Linked DNA regions of Methylomagnum ishizawai. The protein of the gene in region 2 binds, or shares a complex with, the protein of the main gene of each other region. Links are inferred from orthologs where the notes say so. Each region holds a gene or a part of one and is shown on either strand. Other genes may lie near its edges. The genes, in order: K5658_RS09635 and dapF.

Region 1 (3,190 bases), 1.0 Mb from region 2 along the record:
ATGAACCCGGTCGCAGCGCTCAAAGCCAAAATCCGGGATATCCCGGACTTCCCCAAGCCCGGCATCCTGTTCAAGGACATCACGCCCTTGGTGAAGGACCCGGCCAGCCTGCGTTTGGCGGTGCATCATCTGCTGCACCCCTTCCTGGGCCGGGACATCACGGCGGTGGCGGGGATGGAGGCGCGGGGTTTCATCTTCGGCTCCCTGGTGGCCTGGGAACTGGGCGTGGGTTTCGTGCCTTTGCGGAAACCGGGCAAGCTGCCTTACAACGTCCAGAGCGTCAGCTACGACCTCGAATATGGTTCCGCCTCCTTGGAAGCCCATATCGACGCCGTGGGACCGGGCGACAAGGTGCTGCTGATCGACGACCTGCTCGCCACCGGCGGCACCGCCCAGGCCAGTTGCGGCTTGATCGAATCGCTGGGGGCCGAGGTCGTGGCCCTGGGGTTCGTGGTCGAGTTGGAGGCTTTGTGTGGGCGGGAACGGCTGGCGGGCTATCCGGTGCATTCCCTCCTGAAGTTCTAGGCGGGTGTCGCGGATTCCGGGTCGCCGCGGCAAGGCCGGATACAAACCAGATACAATAGCGGCGGCGCGGCGCTTCCCCCAGGGCGCGGCGGCAACCACCACTCACGAGCCACCCTAACGGGACCAGTCCGATGACCGACCTTTCGCCGCCTGCCGCCCCGGCCAGCGCCCCGAAACCGCCGGGGAACCTCCGCTTGCTGCACCTCACCGACCTGCATTTCCTGGCCGGGGCCGGGGAACGTATGCTCGGCGTGGACACCGAGCAAAGCTTCGTCGATACCCTCCGCGCCGCCTTGGCGTCCGGCCCGCCCCCGGACCTGGTCCTCCTGACCGGCGATTTGGTGCAAGACCCGGTGCCCTCGGCCTACCGGCGCTTGCGGGAGCGCTTGCGGGGACTGCCTTGCCCGGCCTATTGCCTGCCCGGCAACCACGACGACCCCCGGTTGATCGAGCAACACCTGGTCGGCGCGGGGGTGTTGTTCCAATCCAACCTCGTCGTGGGCGGTTGGCAAATCATCTGCCTGGACAGCACCATCCCGCGCCTGCCCTTTGGCCGCCTCGGCGGGGAGCAATTGCGGCTGTTGGAGGACCTGCTGGGGCGGCACCCGGAATGCCACGCCTTGATCGCCCTGCACCATCACGCCGTGCCCAGCGGCAGCGCCTGGATGGACACCATGGTGTTGGAGGACGCCGACCGTTTGTTCGGATTGCTGGCGGCGCATCCACGGGTGCGGGCGGTGGTGTGCGGCCATGTCCACCAGGCCATCGACCGGACGCACCAAGGCGTCCGCATGATCGCCACGCCCTCGACCTGTTTCCAGTTCAAACCGCTGCAAGCCGATTTCGCGCTGGACGCGCTGCCGCCCGGCTATCGCTGGATCGAACTGGGGGCCGATGGCGGCATCGCCACCACGATGGGACGGGGCCGGGAGATTCCCGAGGGCTTGGATTTCTCGTCGCGGGGTTATTGAGCCGTGGCGGCTCAGCCTTCCTGGACGACGATCCGGGGACCGGCGGGCAGGGGCGCGGCGGGGGCGCGGGCGGGTTTGCCGGTGGCCAAGTGGTTGCCGAGTTCGGTCAACGCCTGGCGGTAGACCTGCCGCTTGAAATAGACCACATCGCTGACGGGATACCAATAATCGACCCAGCACCAATGGTCGAATTCGGGCTTGGCGGTGCGGTTGAGGCGGATGCGGGATTCGCTGGCCCGGAGGCGCAGCATGAACCAGAGTTGCTTCTGGCCGATGCACAGCGGATAGGAATGCTTGCGGATATAGCGCTCGGGGAGGTCGTAGCGCAGCCAGTCGCGGGTGCGGGCGATGATCTTGACGTCGCGGTAGCGCAGCCCGACTTCCTCGTACAATTCCCGGTACATGGCGGATTGCGGGTCTTCGTTGAATTTGATGCCGCCCTGGGGGAATTGCCAGGAGCGCATCCCCAACCGCCGCGCCCAGAACACACGGCCCTCGTCGTTGCATAAGATGATGCCTACGTTGAGGCGATAGCCATCCGGGTCGATCATGACGGGGCGCGAGTCCTGGTTGGGGCTGGTGTATAGTCCGCCGTCTCGTCCGGCGGTGTTACGGTTTCGGTCCGGCGTTAGCGCCGGGTGGGACCGGCTCCGGCCACCCAGGCTATCGGGGCGGGCCGTTGACAGTTTCTTCTTACCGTCATCTTGGAATTTAAAGGAATCTCGTGAGTCTGGCAATATTCGATCTCGATAACACCTTGATCGCGGGTGACAGCGATTATCTGTGGGGGCAATTCCTGGTCGAGCGCGGCATCGTCGACGCCCAGGAGTACGAAACGGCCAACGCCCGCTTCTACGAGGACTATAAGCAAGGGTGTCTGGATATCGCCCGGTTTTTGGAGTTCGCGCTGGCCCCCCTGGCCCGGCACGAACCCGCGACCCTGTACCGCTGGCGCGAAGAATTCGTCGCGGCCAAGATCGGGCCGATCCTGTTGCCGGCGGCGCGGGCCTTGATCGAAAAGCACCGCGCGGCGGGCGACCTGCCGGTGATCGTCACCGCCACCAACCGCTTCGTGACCGAACCCATCGCCCGCTTGTACGGCATCGAACACCTGATCGCCACCACCCCGGAATTCCGCGACGGGCGCTATACCGGGCGTTTCGAGGGCACGCCCTGTTTCCAGGAAGGCAAGGTGGCGCGGTTGGCGGAATGGCTGGCGGAAACAGGGCGGGATTTGGCGGGAAGCTGGTTCTACAGCGATTCCCACAACGATTTGCCGCTGTTGGAGCGGGTCGAACATCCGGTGGCGGTGGACCCGGACCCGAGCTTGGCCCGTCACGCCCGGGAGCGGGGCTGGCCGGTCATCGGCCTGCGTGGCTGAGTCCCGGCGTTCAGCCCTTGCGTATCAGGTAGCGGAACACCCCGGTGTCCTCGCTGCGTTCCAGCAACTCGTGCCCGGCCTGTTCCAGGAACACGCCGAAGTCCAGCACCGAGGCCGGATCGGTCGCCAAGACCAGGACGGTCTGGCCGCCCTGTAGGGTTTGCAGGGCTTTCTTGAGCTTGAGCAGGGGCAGGGGGCACATCAGTCCGGTGGTATCCAATTCCAGGTGAATCTGCATCGCGGGGTCCGGTCGGTGGAACGAGGGCGGCGATTTTAGCAAATCGGGGCCGGTTCCACCGGGGTCGGCGGCGCT
Region 2 (3,288 bases):
CCGGACCGCCCACCGGCACCATCCGCGATTTATCGCCCTTGCCATGCCGGATCAGCACTTGGCCCGCGTGCCGGTCCACATCGTACAGGTCCAACCCGGTCAATTCGGACAGGCGCAGGCCGGAGGAATAGAACAATTCCCACATCGCCAGATCGCGGATATCCAGTACGTCCTCGGCGGGCGCGTCCAGGAGTCCGGTGAGTTGGTCCGCGTCCAGGGGCTTGGGGAGTGTCTTGGGGGCTTTGGGGGCGCGGATGCCCTGGGCCGGGTTGCGCTTGGCCTCGCCGCGTTTGACCAGGAAGGCGAAGAAGCCCCGGATCGCCGACAGTTCCCGTTGCAGGCTGCGGCTGGCGATGTCGTCGCGGTGGCGCAGGGCGATATGCTCGCGGAGCTGGGCGGGTTCCAACCGGGTCCAATCGGCGATGTCCTTGCCCGCGCAGTATTCCCGCAGGCGCGCGAGGTCGTGGGCATAGCCCTCGACCGTGTGCGGCGAGGCGCGGCGCTGGAACCTCAGGCTATCGAGGAAAGCCGCGACTTGCCGGTCCGCCAGGGCGTCCATCGGGTTTCAATCCAGGATCAACGCGGCCAGCCGGGCCGAGACGATCTCGCCCATCTGGGCCAGGAAGAACGAACCCATACCCGGTTGATAGCGCTGGGGGTCGCGGCTGCCGATGGCCAGCACGCCCTTGAAACCGGCATGGCGCAAGGGCACGAAGGCGCAGGAGGCCGCTTCCCCGCCATGGGCGCCGAACAACGATCCGCCCTCGTGCGGAGCGAGGCCGAGGCAATGGGGTTCGCCATCCTCCAGCGCCGGGGTCCATAAGGGCGTGTCGCCGGAGAGCGCGAGGTCGGCGATGGGGCTGTCGAATGCGGGGTTGGCGATACGGACCGCCACGAAATCGGCCTGGAAATATTCGTGCAAACCCCATTTCAGCCCGGCCAGGGCGTCCTCCAGGCCGCGGGCGTCGATCAAGGTCAGGGTCAGGCGGTGGAGGCGTTCGCGCAGGACTTCGTTGTCGCGGGCGACATGCAGGATTTCGGCCATTTGCTGCTGCAAGCGCTGGTCGCGTTCCCTAAGGATTTGGATTTGCCGGGTGATGAGCGACACGGCCTCCCCGCAGGGATGGGGGATTTTCAGGCTTTCCAGCAAGGTCAGATGGTGTTTGAAGAACTCGGGATGCTTTTGGAGATAGGCTTCCACCTCGCGGGCGGTGGTTCGGATTCTTTCCTTGCGTTTGGCGGTTTCGGCGCTCATGCGGGGATTTCCCCCTCGAATACGGCGACCGCCGGGCCGCTCATCAGCACCGGCGAACCCCGGCCCGCCCAGGCGATGTCCAACGCCCCGCCGGGAAGATCGACCCGCACCGGGCTGTCCAGCCAAGCGCGCTCCATTCCCACCACCACGGCTCCGCAGGCGCCGCTGCCGCAAGCCAGGGTTTCCCCCGAACCGCGCTCGAACACCCGCAGGCGGATGTGGCTCCGCTCCACGATTTCCATGAAGCCGATATTGGCCCGTTCCGGGAACAGGGGATGGCTTTCCAGGCGCGGACCCAAGGCCGCGACCGGGGCGCTGTCCACGCTCTCCACCCGCAGCACGGCATGGGGATTGCCCATCGACACCGCGCCGAATTCCCAAACCGTGCCGTCGATCTCGACCGGATAGGCCAAGGCTTCGGTTTCCGCCCGCAAGGGGATTTGGGCCGGGGCGTGGCGCGGTACGCCCATGTCCACCGTGACCGAGCCGTCCGGGCGCGGACGCAGGATCAAGCGGCCCGCCTGGGTATCGACCCGGATTTCGTCCTTATCGCACAGGCCCTGGTCCAGCACGAAGCGGGCGAAACACCGCGCCCCGTTGCCGCATTGGGCGACTTCGCCGCCATCGGCGTTGAAGATGCGGTAGCGGAAATCGGCGTCGGGGCTTTGGGCAGGTTCGACGACGAGGATTTGGTCGCAGCCGATGCCGAAATGGCGGTCGGCCAGGAAGCGCATCCGTGCGGGCGAGAGGTCCACGGCTTGGCGCACGGCGTCGATCACCACGAAGTCGTTGCCCAAGCCCTGCATTTTGGTGAATTTCATAGGATTCGCTTCAGCCGGGCAGGATTTCATCGCGGAACAGGTCGGCCAGGGTTTCCCGCTGGCGGACCAGGATGGCTTGCCCGCCATCGACCAATACTTCGGGCGGGCGGGGCCGCGAGTTGTAATTGGAACCCATGCTGGAGCCATAGGCCCCCGCCGAGCGCACCGCCAGCAAATCGCCTTCCCGGATCGCCAACTCGCGTTCCTTGCCCAGGAAGTCGCCGGTTTCGCAGACCGGACCCACGATGTCGTAGACCTGGGCCGGGACCGCGTCCGTGGGCTTTACCGGCAGGATGGTTTGATAGGCATCGTACAGGGCCGGGCGGATCAAATCGTTCATGGCCGCATCGACGATGGCGAAGTTTTTGAAGCGGTTGGATTTGAGATATTCCACCTTCGTCAGCAACACGCCGGCATTGCCGACGATGGCGCGGCCCGGTTCCATCAGGATTTCGTAATCGGTCCCGGCCAGGAGTTCGGACAGGGCGGAGGCGTAGTCGGAAGGTTCCGGCGGGCGCTCGTCGCTATAGCGGATGCCGAGGCCGCCGCCGATATCGAGGTGATGGATGGCGATGCCGTCCCCGCGCAATTGCTCGGCCAGCCGCAGCACCCGCGCCAGGGCGTCGATGAAGGGCTCGACCTCGGTCAATTGCGAGCCGATGTGGCAATCGATGCCGACCACTTCGAGATTCGGCAGGCGGGCGGCGTGGCGGTAGCACGCGCGGGCTTCTTCGATATCGATGCCGAATTTGTTTTCCTTGAGTCCGGTGGAGATATAGGGGTGGGTCTTGGCGTCCACGTCCGGGTTGACGCGCAGGGAGATGGGGGCTTTCACGCCCAGTTCCCCGGCGATGCGGTCGAGGCGGTCGAGTTCGCCCGGCACTTCGACATTGAAGCAGCGGATGCCCACTTGTAGCGCCCGGCGCAATTCGTCCTCGCGCTTGCCCACGCCGGAAAACACCACCTTGGCCGGGTCGCCGCCCGCCGCCAACACCCGTTCCAATTCGCCGACCGAGACGATATCGAAGCCCGAGCCCAGTTTCGCCAGCACGTTCAACACGGCGAGGTTGGAATTGGCCTTGACCGCGTAGCACACCAGATGCGGGCGCTCGCCGAAAGCCCGGTCGAAGGCCCGCCAATGGCGTTCCAGGGTGGCGCGGGAATAGATATAGCAGGGGGTGCCGAAACGCTCGGCGATGGCGCGGAGCGGCA

What was found.
Region 1: the proteins of dapF (region 2) and K5658_RS09635 are in contact, whole or in part, in a solved structure (PDB 5YGU), measured with the Escherichia coli proteins. The link is inferred for Methylomagnum ishizawai from one-to-one orthologs.

What each region holds. Positions count from the first base shown.
Region 1 is NZ_AP019783.1:2,099,397-2,102,586, forward strand. What follows is about bases 278-3,152. They hold K5658_RS09635 (RNA pyrophosphohydrolase), read right to left. Parts: upstream 2,048-3,152; coding sequence 1,508-2,047; downstream 278-1,507. Other genes in these bases: K5658_RS09625 (adenine phosphoribosyltransferase), read left to right, coding at 278-525; cpdA (3',5'-cyclic-AMP phosphodiesterase), read left to right, coding at 657-1,496; K5658_RS09640 (histidinol-phosphatase), read left to right, coding at 2,221-2,877; K5658_RS09645 (sulfurtransferase TusA family protein), read right to left, coding at 2,888-3,115. In the rest of the region: dxs (1-deoxy-D-xylulose-5-phosphate synthase), read left to right, coding at 1-4; more of K5658_RS09625, read left to right, coding at 1-277. UniProt on the Escherichia coli protein: Master regulator of 5'-end-dependent mRNA decay.
Region 2 is NZ_AP019783.1:3,104,308-3,107,595, reverse strand. The notes cover bases 165-3,137. They hold dapF (diaminopimelate epimerase), read right to left. Parts: upstream 2,077-3,137; coding sequence 1,252-2,076; downstream 165-1,251. Other genes in these bases: lysA (diaminopimelate decarboxylase), read right to left, coding at 2,087-3,137; K5658_RS14170 (DUF484 family protein), read right to left, coding at 566-1,255; xerC (tyrosine recombinase XerC), read right to left, coding at 165-559. Outside these bases: more of xerC, read right to left, coding at 1-164; more of lysA, read right to left, coding at 3,138-3,288. UniProt on the Escherichia coli protein: Involved in the succinylase branch of the L-lysine biosynthesis and in the biosynthesis of the pentapeptide incorporated in the peptidoglycan moiety. Catalyzes the stereoinversion of LL-2,6-diaminopimelate (L,L-DAP) to meso-diaminopimelate (meso-DAP).